2 linked regions of the Arthrobacter globiformis genome follow. The protein of the gene in region 1 interacts with the protein of each later gene in a pairwise test. Links are inferred from orthologs where the notes say so. Each region holds a gene or a part of one and is shown on either strand. Other genes may lie near its edges.

Region 1 (6,223 bases):
ACGCGTGGCGGTGAACTACGTCGCCGGCACCACCGGATACCCGCACCGCCGGTTCTTCCTGCTGGACGCCTTGGCCTGCTTCACGTGGGTGGGTTATTCGATCGGGATCGGCCTCGTCGCCAGCTCTTTTCCGTGGCTCCACAGCAACCCGCTGCTGGGCGCCGGCATCGCCGTCGTGTTTGCCATCCTGCTGGGCATCGTCATCGACCACGCCCTGCGCTGGTGGCACAAGCGACTCGGCCGCAATGATGCCGCGGTTCCGGAAGAGAGCCCGGCGGCGGATCAGGGCAACGTCACGGAACAGAGCAGCCGCGTGGCTTAGGGCCGGTGCTTGGCAGCACGGCTGAGCGGCCATCCGGGCCGCCCGTCGCCATGCAGCGCGCCCGTTGGCATTGCCGCCGGTGCAACCCTAGAGTTGGTACGTGACTGAGCCAATCGTTGACGCCGCCCCTGCCCTTGACTTCGACCTGAAGAGCCTGCCCAAGGTATCCCTTCACGACCACCTGGACGGCGGCCTGCGCCCTGCCACCATCATCGAGCTGGCGGAGGCCGTGGGGCACGCCCTCCCGTCGACAGACCCGACCGCGCTGGGCGAATGGTTCCGCGAATCCGCCGACTCCGGCTCGCTGGTCCGCTACCTTGAGACGTTCGACCACACGGTCGCCGTCATGCAGACCAAGGAAGGCCTGGTCCGTGTCGCCAAGGAGTTCGTGGAGGATCTGGCGGACGACGGCGTGGTGTACGGCGAAGTGCGCTGGGCGCCGGAGCAGCACCTCCAGAACGGACTGACGCTGGACGAGGTTGTCGAAGCCGTCCAGGAGGGCCTCGACGCCGGCGTGGAGGCCGTGGCCGAGACCGGCCGCGAGATCCAGGTGGGCCAGCTGATCACGGCCATGCGGCACGCCGACCGCGGCCAGGAAATCGCCGAGCTCGCCGTTCGGCACCGCGACAAGGGCGCTGTAGGGTTCGACATTGCCGGAGCCGAAGACGGCTTCCTGCCGTCGCGTTTCCGGGACGCCTTCACCTACCTGGCCGAACACAACTTCCCGGCCACGGTGCACGCCGGCGAAGCCGCCGGACTGGACAGCATCCAGTCCGCCCTGGTTGACGGCCGCGCGCTGCGCCTGGGCCACGGTGTGCGCATCGCCGAGGACATCATGGTGGAGTTCGACGAGGACGACGCCGACGACGAGGACAGCGACAACATCGGCGTGGTCACCCTCGGCAACCTGTCCAGCTGGATCCGCGACCGCGGCATCGCCCTGGAAATCTGCCCGTCCTCCAACCTGCAGACCGGTGCCATTGCCGGCTTCGGTGAGGGCATCGAAAGCCACCCGCTGGACATGCTTTACCAGCTGGGCTTCAACGTAACCATCAACACGGACAACCGCCTCATGAGCGGCGTGACACTCACCGACGAGTTCGAGCTCCTAGTGGAGACCTTCGACTACGACCTCGACGACCTGCTGGAACTCACGCTCAACGCAGCCGAAGCATCCTTCCTTCCCTTGGAGGAAAAGGAAGCCCTCGTGGAGTACATCAACGACGCGTACGGCGACCTTGGCTGAAATTCCTGAACCCGCCAGTGAAACGGCGGAGCTGCTGAGGGTGATCGCCGCCCTCCGCGAGCACTGCCCCTGGATGGGTGCACTGACTCACGAGTCGCTCGTGGAGTATCTGCTGGAGGAGGCCTATGAAGTGGCCGAGACCATCGAGACGGGTGCGGATGAAGCTGAACTGAAAGGCGAGCTGGGCGATGTGCTGCTCCAGGTGGTGCTGCACGCCCGGCTCGCCGAGGAGCGAGGCGTGTTCGGCTTCGGTGACGTCGCCCGCGGCCTCACCCATAAGATGATCCGCCGCAATCCCCACGTGTTTCGTCCGGACGGAACCCTCCAGGACTCCTTTCCCGCCACGGTGGCGGAGATCGTGCTCAAGTGGGACGCCGTGAAAAAGGCCGAAAGCCCGCAGCGCAGCACGCCGTTCGAAGGCATCCCGGTGGCTCTGCCCGCGTTGGCCCGGGCCCAGAAAACCCTTGACCGGGCCGAGCGGGCCGGGCTGCAAGCCCCGGTGGTAGAACGAACCCCGTTGGTTGAACGAACCCCGTTGGTTGAACGAACCCCGTTGGTTGAACGAACCCCGTTGGTTGAACGAACCCCGTTGGTTGAACGAACCCCGTTGGTTGAACGAACCCCGTTGGTTGAACGAACCCCGTTGGTTGAACGAACCCCGTTGGTTGAACGAACCCCGTTGGTTGAGCTTGTCGAAACCGCTCTGGCCGAAACGATAAAAACCGAAGCCGAACTCGGCGAGCTGCTGCTCGCCGTCGTCCATTCGGCCCGGAACAGGGGGTTCGACGCCGAACGCGCCCTCCGCGGGGCCGTGCGGCGATACCAGAACCGCCATCCGGAGACTTCCGCGCCCGGATCATGACGTCCGGGTTCTGGATAGGTTTCCGTAACGTGCACCACTCTCGACTACGCTAGTCACTGACGAGGACGTCGAGATTTTTTCCCCTAAAGTCCCCAGTAAATCGCCCACAAGGAGCACATCCATGGCGCTTATCGATGCCATCCACGCCCGCGAGATCCTCGATTCCCGTGGCAACCCCACCGTCGAAGTTGAAGTTCTCCTCTCCGACGGCCAGATCGGCCGCGCTGCCGTTCCGTCCGGTGCGTCCACCGGCGAGCATGAAGCCGTTGAACTGCGCGACGGCGACAAGGGCCGCTACCTCGGCAAGGGTGTCCAGAAGGCCGTTGACGCCGTCATCGACCAGATCGCCCCGGCCCTGACCGGCTTTGACGCCACCGACCAGCGCAGCATCGACCAGGCCATGATCGACCTGGACGGCACCGCCAACAAGGCCAAGCTGGGCGCCAACGCCATCCTCGGTGTCTCCCTGGCCGTTGCCAACGCCGCGGCAGCTTCCGCCGACCTGCCGCTGTACAAGTACCTGGGCGGCCCGAACGCCCACGTCCTGCCCGTTCCGCTGATGAACATCCTCAACGGCGGCTCGCACGCGGATTCCGACGTCGACATCCAGGAATTCATGATCGCCCCCATCGGCGCCGAGACCTTCTCCGAGGGCCTGCGCTGGGGCGTCGAGGTTTACCACAACCTCAAGTCCGTGCTGCAGCAGAAGGGTCTCTCCACCGGCCTTGGCGACGAGGGCGGCTTCGCCCCGAACCTGCCGTCCAACCGCGCTGCCCTTGACCTGATCCAGGAAGCCATCAAGAACGCCGGCTACACCCCGGGCACCGACATCGCCCTGGCCCTGGACGTCGCCTCCTCCGAGTTCTTCAAGGACGGTGCCTACCAGTTCGAAGGCAAGGCCCTGAGCGCCGCCGAGATGAGTGCCTACTACGCCGAACTCGTTGCCGATTACCCGCTGGTTTCCATCGAGGACCCGCTGGACGAGAACGACTGGGAAGGCTGGAAGATCCTCACCGACACCATCGGTGACAAGGTCCAGCTGGTGGGCGACGACCTGTTCGTCACCAACCCCGAGCGCCTGCAGCAGGGCATCGACGCCGCCACGGCCAACTCCCTGCTGGTCAAGGTCAACCAGATCGGCTCATTGACCGAAACCCTGGACGCCGTTTCCCTGGCCCAGCGCTCCGGTTACACCACCATCACCTCGCACCGCTCCGGCGAAACCGAGGACACCACGATCGCCGACATCGCCGTTGCCACCAACGCCGGCCAGATCAAGACCGGTGCCCCGGCCCGCTCCGAGCGCGTTGCCAAGTACAACCAGCTGCTGCGCATCGAAGAGGAACTCGACGACGCCGCACGCTACGCAGGCCGCAGCGCGTTCCCGCGTTTCAAGGCCTAGTAGCCAAAGAAACAGCTGACCGGTGGCTATGGTGGAAAGACCATAGCCACCGGTTTTGTTTTAGGCGCCCACACGTTACAGGAGTGTCATGGCTACCCGCCGTCCCAAAGTTCCCAGGGTGACCCCACCAGCACAGCAGCCCTCCGCCGGCTCTGCCGGGGGAGACGTTATCCAGGCGGACTTCCGCGGCCCCCGCTCGGCGCAAGCCACCCACGAAGCCGGAACGGGAACGGCACACGAGACCAAGGCAGCGGGCAGGGCCAACGGCGCTGGTATCCAATCTGGCGTTGCTGCGAAGACTGGCACGGGTTCCAGGGGCGCCACGGGCGCGAGTACCACAGGCGCCGGTGCGAAGGGCTCAGGTACGAGGGGCACCGGTTCAGAGGCTGGCGCTGCCCCAAAAGCTGGCGCGGGCACCCAGGCTAGCGCCGGAAAGACAGGCAGCAGCCGCGGAAAGTCCGGATCATCCGCCGTCACCGCCGGGGAAGACAACCTCGACCCTGTTCCTGCCAAGGCGTTCTCCGGCCGCATGCTGGCGCTGGCCGTGGTGATGGTTGCCATCACCATCATGCTGGCCCCCACCGTGAAGATCTTCATCGACAAGCGGGCAGAAATCGCGGCCCTGGAGTCGGACATCTCGGACAGCAAGGCGGACCAGGACAACCTCAAACGGCAGGTCTCGCGCTGGCAGGACCCCAACTATGTCAAGCAGCAGGCACGCGATCGCATTAACATGGTTATGCCGGGTGAGACCGGCTACTGGGTTTTCGGCAGCGACCTGCCGGCCGGCGCATCAGGCAGCCAGCCCAGTGCTGCAGAAACACAAGACCCCGCCGACGTGCCCTGGGTGGATTCCCTCTGGGAGTCCATCAGGCGCTCGGCAACAGACTAGGAGCGGCGCCCGCCGCGGGACTGCCTACCGGAATTTCGGGGCAGCCAGATCCGGGCAGGAAGGACGGCCACGCCAGTGGACGACAACACGGCAACCGCCCCCGGTGACGCCAGGCAGCCATCAGCACAGGACCTCGACGTGCTCAGCCGCCAGCTTGGGAGGCCGGTGCGCGACGTTGTGGAAATCCCGGCGCGCTGCGTCTGCGGGAACCCGCTTGTGGCCGCGACATCCCCGCGCCTCAGCAACGGAACTCCCTTCCCCACCACGTTCTACCTGACGCACCCCGTCATCACGTCAGCGGTCTCCCGGCTTGAGGCCGGCGGCCTCATGAACGACATGAATGACCGGCTTGCCGCCGACGAGTCCCTGGCAGCCTCCTACCAAGCGGCGCATGAGGCATACCTGGCTGCCCGTGCCGCCATCGGGGCACGGTCGGGGATCGGCGACGTCCCGGAGATCGACGGCGTCTCGGCGGGCGGCATGCCCACCCGAGTCAAGTGCCTGCACGTCCTGGTGGGACACTCGCTGGCCGCCGGTGCGGGCGTGAATCCGCTGGGCGACGAAGCCATCGCAGCCATCAGCGAATGGTGGACCGCCGACCGCTGCCACTGCGAGGGTGCATGGGACACGGCCGGCGAGGCGCCGTCCAGGGACCTCAGCCGCCACGGGCCGCAGGGACTGCCGGATATCGTCGGCCGGCCGGCGCCCGTCCGCAAATCCAAGACGGACGCAGCGGAGGCAGGCGCATGACCCGGGTGGCCGCCATCGACTGCGGAACCAACTCCATCCGCCTGCTCATCGCCGACATCGACCGCAGCAACGGCACCACGAAGCTCACCGACGTCGTGCGTGAAATGCGGGTGGTGCGGCTCGGCCAGGGCGTGGACGCCACCGGGGAGCTGGCGCCCGAAGCGCTGGAACGAACCTTCGCAGCCACGGCCGACTACGCGGCGCTCATCCGCGAGTACCAGGCCCAGAAAGTCCGGTTCGTGGCCACCTCGGCCAGCCGAGACGCCCGGAACCGCCAGGCGTTCGTGGACGGCATCCAGAACCTCATTGGGGTGGAGCCCGAGGTGATCACCGGCCACGAGGAAGCCGCGCTTTCCTTCGCCGGCGCCAGCAGCGTGCTCCCCATTTCGGCAGAGGACAAGGTGCTGGTGGTGGACCTGGGCGGCGGCAGCACGGAGTTCGTGCTCGGCGACGCCAGCGGCGTGATCGCCGCAAGGTCCGTGGACATCGGCTGCGTCAGGCTCACCGAACGCCACCTCACATCGGACCCCGCCCACGACGGAGCAGATCGCCGCCGCGGAGGCCGACGTCGACGCCGCCATCGCCGAAGCGCGACTGGACGTTCCGCTCGAACGCAGCACCGCCGTCGTCGGGGTTGCCGGCTCTATCACCACCATCACTGCGCACGCCCTCAGGCTGCCCGAATACCTGCCGGGGGCCATCCACGGCGCAGAACTGTCCATCTCCGCTGTCCAGGCCGCGGCCACCGA
Region 2 (6,315 bases), 570 kb from region 1 along the record:
AAACAGCGAGGATTATCAGGCGGACGAGGTAGAGGGGTGCCTCTCCATCCCCGGCCTGGGCTTCCCGGTCCGCCGCTACCGCAGCACCCGCGTGACCGGCGTCGACATCAACGGCAACCCCGTCTCGGTGGAGGCGGAGGGCATGCTTGCCCGCTGCTTCCAGCACGAAACCGACCACCTGGACGGCATCCTCTTCACTGACCGGCTCGAAGGTGAGGACCGCAAGGCCGCCCTGCGTTCCATCCGCAACGCCAACTACGACTCCATCACCGAACAGACCACTGCCAAGCGCGCCAAGACCGTCGGCTCCAGTTTCGGCGGCGGCAGCTTCGGCGCGGCAACGTCCGGAACCGGCAGCTTCGGCGCTGCCGGATGAGGGTCCTCTTCGCCGGAACACCGTCCGTCGCGGTCCCCTCGCTGGATGCGCTGGTGGCCGCCGGCTTCGAGATCGTCGCGGTGCTGACCCGGCCGGACGCGCCGGTGGGACGCAAGCGTGTACTCACGCCGTCGCCCGTTGCTGCCCGGGCCGCCGAGCTCGGCATCGACGTCATCCACGCGTCCCGGGTGGACGCTGCCGTCACCGAACGGATCGCCGAAGCCCGTCCCGACGTAGCGGCGATCGTCGCCTACGGCGGGCTTGTGCCCCGGGCGGCCCTGGACATTCCGCAGCACGGCTGGATCAACCTGCACTTCTCACTGCTGCCGGCCTGGCGCGGTGCGGCTCCCGTGCAGCGGGCCGTCATCGCGGGCGATGACATCACGGGCGCCGTGACTTTCCAGCTCGAGGAGGGGCTCGACACGGGCCCTGTCATTGGCACGCTGACCGAAGCGGTCGGCCCGGAGGACACCTCCGGGGCGTTGCTTGAACGGCTGTCCCACAGTGGCGCCGTCCTGCTCGCCCAGACCCTGTCCGCTGTCGGGTCCGGTGCGGCGTCGCCCCGTCCCCAGCAGGGCGAAGTAACGCTCGCGCCCAAGCTCACTCTCGATGACGGCCGCATTGAGTGGTCGGAGCCGGCCCTGTCCGTGGGCCGCCGCGCGCGCGGCGTGACGCCCGAACCGGGAGCCTGGACCACCCTTGATGGCCAGCGGCTGAAGCTTGAGCCGGTACGGCTGCGTCCCGACGTCACGGATGTTCAGCCGGGACAACTGTCTTTGGCCGGCAAGAGCGTGTTGGTGGGCACGGGTTCGCATGCTGTCGAACTCACCAAGGTGCAGCCTGCTGGCAAGAAAATGATGGCCGCAGCCGACTGGGCGCGCGGCCAGGCCTCCCTCGAAAGCGTGGTATTTCAATGAGTGACTCCGGCAGAAGCGGATCCGGGCAGGGACGTTCCAGCCGCGGCGGCCAGCGCGGTTCGGGCGCCGGTGGTTCAGGTACAGGCGGCTCAGGGTCTGGCGGCTCTGACCAGCGCCGGGGCGGCGGAGGAGCCAGTCGGCGCGATGCGCAGGGCAGGGAGCGAAACCGAGGCCCGCAGCGCAGCTTCACCGAGAGCGCCCCGTCGCAGCGCACCCGCAGGGCGGACCCCGCCAGGCTGGTGGCCTTTGAAGTGCTGCGTGCGGTCGCGGCCGAGGACGCCTATGCCAACCTCGTGCTGCCGGGGCGCATCCGGCAGCACGGCCTGGACCGCCGCGACGCCGGATTCGCCACGGAACTGAGCTACGGTGCGCTCCGTAACCAGGGCACGTACGACGCCATCCTCGGCCGCTGCGTGGACAGGGCCCTGGACAAGCTGGATCCGGCTGTCCTGGATGCCTTGCGCATCGGGGTCCACCAGCTGGTGGCAATGCGCGTACCCGCCCACGCGGCCCTGGACCAGACCGTCGGCCTGGCCCGTGCGGTCATCGGCGCCGGTCCCTCCGCCCTGATCAATGCCGTGCTCCGGAAGGTAGCGGCCCGCAGCCTGGACGAGTGGCTGGACGAGCTGGTTGCCGGCGAGCAGGACGAGACCAAGGTTGCCTCCGTCCGGTACGCCCACCCCGAGTGGATTGTCCGCGCCCTGCGGCAGTCGCTGGTGGCCCACGGCCGCCCGGTCGGCGAGATCAATGACCTCCTGGAAGCCGACAACGCGGCCCCCGTGGTCAACCTGGTGGCGCTTCCCGGGCTGGGAAGCCTGGACGAGGCCCTGGAAAACGGTGCCGTCCCCGGCGAACTGGTGGAAGGATCCGCCCTTTCCAGCGGCGGTGACCTCGGCCGGCTGGAATCCGTCCGGTCAGGCACCACACGCGTGCAGGACGTCGGCTCCCAGCTGGTGGCCAGGGCCCTGGCGGCTGCCAGCCTCGAGACAGGGGCTGGCGAAGGTGCAGCGCACGGCGGAAACGCGGTAGAAGGGGAAAGTGCCGCAGGGGAGGCCTGGCTCGATCTTTGCGCCGGACCGGGCGGCAAGGCAGCCCTGCTGGGCGCGCTGGCGAACGAACGCGGAGCTACGCTTGTGGCCAACGAGCCCGCCCCGCACCGGGCCAAACTGGTCAGACAGGCGCTGTCCGCTGTTCCGCCGGACGTCTGGACGGTCAGGACCGGCGACGGCCGCGAGGTCGGGTCGGAACAGCCTGCCGCCTTTGACCGTGTGCTGGTGGACGTGCCCTGCAGCGGACTTGGAGCCTTGCGCCGCCGGCCCGAATCCCGCTGGCGCCGCACGCCGAAGGACCTGGCCGATCTGGGGCCGCTGCAGCGCGAACTGCTGAACTCAGCGCTGGCGGCCGTACGGCCCGGCGGCGTGGTGGCCTACGTGACCTGCTCGCCGCACCCGGCCGAAACCACCGCGGTGGTCAGCGACGCCCTGCGGAAACGCGAGGACCTGGAACTCTTGGACGCCGGCAGCGTGCTGGATGCCGTCAGCCTGCGCGGCGGCCTGGGCGCGGGGCATGAGAAGACCGCCCAGCTGTGGCCGCACGTCCACAGCACGGACGCGATGTTCCTCGCTCTCATCCGCCGCAAGCGCTGAGTTCCGCCGCAGGCGCTGACTTCCCACCGACTGATCCCAAACCCCGGACCACCGTCCCGCGAAAGGACCCAGCATGACGCAGTGCTGCATCAACCCCAGCATCCTCTCCGCCGACTTCGTGAACCTCGAAGCCGAGCTGCAGAAAATCAGCAACGCTGATTCCGTGCATGTGGATGTAATGGACAACCACTTTGTCCCCAACCTCACCCTGGGACTCCCCGTGGTCCAGCGGATCCAGGCGGTCAGCCCGGTTCCGCTGGACGCGCACCTCATGATTTCGGACGCCGACCGCTGGGCGCCCGGTTACGCGGACGCCGGCGTTGCTTCCGTGACGTTCCACGCCGAAGCGTCCATCGCGCCGGTGAAGTTGGCCCGCGAGTTGCGCGCGCGGGGTTCGAAGGCCGGGATGGCGCTGCGTCCCGCCACTGCGCTGGAGCCCTACCTGGACATGCTTTCGGAGCTGGACATGCTGCTGATCATGACCGTGGAGCCCGGCTTTGGCGGCCAGGCGTTCCTCGACCTCACGCTGCCCAAGATCCGCCGTGCCCGCGCCGCCATCGAGGGATCCGGCGTGAACGTTGCCATCCAGGTTGACGGCGGAATTACCGAGGAAACCATTGTCCGGGCCGCGGAAGCCGGAGCGAACGTCTTCGTCGCCGGGTCCGCAGTGTATGGCGCCGCGGATCCATCCGGCGCCATCGACCGGCTGCGCAAGGCGGGCAGCCTCTAGCATTTGGTCCCCAAGGGCCCGTCATGGAGGCGGCAACCGGCCTCCATGACGGCCATCGTGACGGTTTGCAGCGGGAATAGCCTGGGCACCCGCCAAGTTGTGTCAGAATAGCAACACACAATACGTGCTCCGGGGTCGGTGTAAGTCCGAACCGGCGGTGACAGTCCGCGACCCGCGAGCCGGTGTTTCCTTACGGAAGCCCGGCAGACGGTTGAACCGGTGAAATTCCGGTACCGACAGTTAAAGTCTGGATGAGAGAAGCACGTACAGCTGTACTTGTGGCGTTCCACAACGCCGCTGCGTTTCGCTGTCGTATACCCCCGGAGCATTCTCGGCTCTTGAGGGAAGGAACGACACGCACGCATGGACATCCTGCGTTGGCTCTTCGAGGCACAGATCCCCGTGGGCGGATCAGTGCTCATTCTCCGCGAAGTGCTGGGAAACATCTTTGGCCTGGCCAGTGCCCTCGGCGGCATGCGGCGCAAGGTCTGGGCCTGGCCGGTGGGCATCGCCGGCAACCTTCTTCTGCTGACGGTCTTTCTGGGCAACGTCTTCGGCTCCGCCACGCCGGCCACGCTCTGGGGTCAGGCCGGGCGGCAGGCCATGTTCATCATCGTGGCCGTCTACGGCTGGCAGCGCTGGCAGCAGAGCCGCCGGGCGGCAGGATCCTCGACGGCGATTGCGCCCGCCTGGGCAAGTGCCAGGACCCGGGTGGCGCTGGGGCTCGCGCTGGTGGCCGGCACTGCTGCCCTCACCCCGCTCTTCGACTCCCTGGGCTCCTACCCGCCGGTGTGGGCTGACGCCTGGACCTTTATGGGCTCGCTCCTGGCCACCTACGGCATGGCCCGCGGCTGGACCGAGTTCTGGCTGATCTGGGTTGCCGTGGACGTGGTGGGCGTTCCGCTGCTCTTCAGCGCCGGATACTTCGCCAGTGCCTTCATGTACCTTTTCTACGGCTTCTTTACCCTGGCCGGCTTCATCGTCTGGTGGCGGGCGTCCCGGGCCCAGGCCAAGACGGACCCCTCGGCCGTCAAGATTGAGACCGCCTTCCCGGACCCGGCGGTGTCCAAGTGACTGCTGCCCATAAGCCGGTACCGGCCTTCACCGCCGCTGAAACAGCCGCCATGGACACAGCCCTGGAAGCCGCCCTGCAGGGCCCCCGGGGCGCCAATCCGCTGGTGGGCGCCGTCGTCGTCGGACCTGACGGAAGCCAGCTGGCCACGGGATACCACCGTGGTGCCGGCACCGCGCACGCCGAAGCCGACGCGATAGCGACGGCGATCAGCACCGGCGTCGACCTTCACGGGTCCACCATGGTGGTCACCCTGGAGCCGTGCAACCACGTGGGCCGTACGGGGCCGTGTGCCCAGGCCATTATCGACGCCGGGATAGCGAACGTCGTGTACGCCATCGACGACCCTCATGACCCCGCCGCCGGCGGGGCCGCCACCCTGCGGGCGGCGGGAGTCGGCGTGCGCAGCGGACTGGCCGCCGAGCGTGCGCTGGAGTTGAACCGGCGCTGGTTCCAGGCCGTGGACGCAAAGCGCCCCTTCGTTACCCTGCACATCGCCCAAACCATGGACAGCCGGATCGCGGCCGAGGACGGCACCAGCCAGTGGATTTCCAGCCCGGAGTCGCTGGCGGACAACCACGCCATCCGGAGCAGGATCGACGCGATCCTGGTTGGAACGCAGACCGTGCTGGTGGACAACCCCCGCCTGACCGCCCGCGACGCCAACGGCGACGCCACCGGAAAGCAGCCGCTGCGCGCCGTCATGGGACTTCGCGACGTGCCGGAAGACGCCGCCGTGCGCGGCGACGACGGCAAGGTCCTGCACCTTCCGACGCGGGACCCGCGCGAGGCGCTGGCCATGCTGTTCGCCGCGGGCATCAGGCACGTCATGGTGGAGGGCGGATCGAGGATCCTCAGCGCCTTCCTGGCCGAAGGGCTCGTGGATGAACTCATCGTCTACCTGGCCCCTACGCTGCTGGGCTCCGGTACGCCGGCACTTAACGGCCTCGGCATTGGAACGCTGGCGGAGGCGCAGCGCTGGGAATGGGATGCCGCGTCCGGCGGCGCGGTCCAGTTCCTGGGCAGGGACCTTCGCCTGCACCTGCGTCCGGAGGCAGCCGCAGCGGCACAGTCAGTATCAACACAGTCAACATCAACACACTCAACGTCAACCGATTCACTACCTGTCCGCGCAGCAGCGGACACAGCCATGGGAGGCTACTGATGTTCACCGGAATTATCGCCGAACAGGGAGAGGTCCTGTCCGTGGACCGGAACGGGGACTCGAGCGCAACGCTGCGCCTGCACGCCCCCGGAACCGCTGACGGGCTGCCGCTGGGCGGCTCCATCGCAGTCAACGGCGTCTGCCTCACCGCCACGGCCATCGACGGGAAGGACTTCAGCGTCGACGTCATGGGCGAGACCCTCATCCGCAGCACCATCGGCGAGCTTGCGGCGGGCGACCCCGTCAACCTGGAACGCTGCGTCCCGGCCGGTGGGCGCCTTGACGGCCACGTGGTCCAGGGGCACGTGGACGGCGTCGGCGAACTGCTCGAACGCGAGCCGCAGGGAAACTGGGAACGGCTCCGGTTCGGAGTGCCCCAGCGGCTTGCCCGCTACATCGCGGAAAAGGG

The links.
Region 2: the proteins of eno (region 1) and rpe interact in binary tests that used the Escherichia coli proteins (3 or more experiments, as listed by UniProt). The link is inferred for Arthrobacter globiformis from one-to-one orthologs.

The regions. Positions count from the first base shown.
Region 1 is NZ_JAUSXI010000001.1:1,667,498-1,673,720, forward strand. What follows is about bases 1,902-4,691. They hold eno (phosphopyruvate hydratase), read left to right. Parts: upstream 1,902-2,551; coding sequence 2,552-3,832; downstream 3,833-4,691. Other genes in these bases: QFZ33_RS07700 (FtsB family cell division protein), read left to right, coding at 3,921-4,691. In the rest of the region: QFZ33_RS07680 (DedA family protein), read left to right, coding at 1-322; QFZ33_RS07685 (adenosine deaminase), read left to right, coding at 423-1,568; more of QFZ33_RS07700, read left to right, coding at 4,692-4,724; QFZ33_RS07705 (DUF501 domain-containing protein), read left to right, coding at 4,800-5,474. UniProt on the Escherichia coli protein: Catalyzes the reversible conversion of 2-phosphoglycerate (2-PG) into phosphoenolpyruvate (PEP). It is essential for the degradation of carbohydrates via glycolysis.
Region 2 is NZ_JAUSXI010000001.1:2,236,413-2,242,727, forward strand. The notes cover bases 1,959-4,840. They hold rpe (ribulose-phosphate 3-epimerase), read left to right. Parts: upstream 1,959-3,012; coding sequence 3,013-3,669; downstream 3,670-4,840. Other genes in these bases: QFZ33_RS10190 (RsmB/NOP family class I SAM-dependent RNA methyltransferase), read left to right, coding at 1,959-2,939; pnuC (nicotinamide riboside transporter PnuC), read left to right, coding at 4,033-4,743; ribD (bifunctional diaminohydroxyphosphoribosylaminopyrimidine deaminase/5-amino-6-(5-phosphoribosylamino)uracil reductase RibD), read left to right, coding at 4,794-4,840. Also shown: def (peptide deformylase), read left to right, coding at 1-376; fmt (methionyl-tRNA formyltransferase), read left to right, coding at 373-1,293; more of QFZ33_RS10190, read left to right, coding at 1,290-1,958; more of ribD, read left to right, coding at 4,841-5,906; QFZ33_RS10210 (riboflavin synthase), read left to right, coding at 5,906-6,315. UniProt on the Escherichia coli protein: Catalyzes the reversible epimerization of D-ribulose 5-phosphate to D-xylulose 5-phosphate.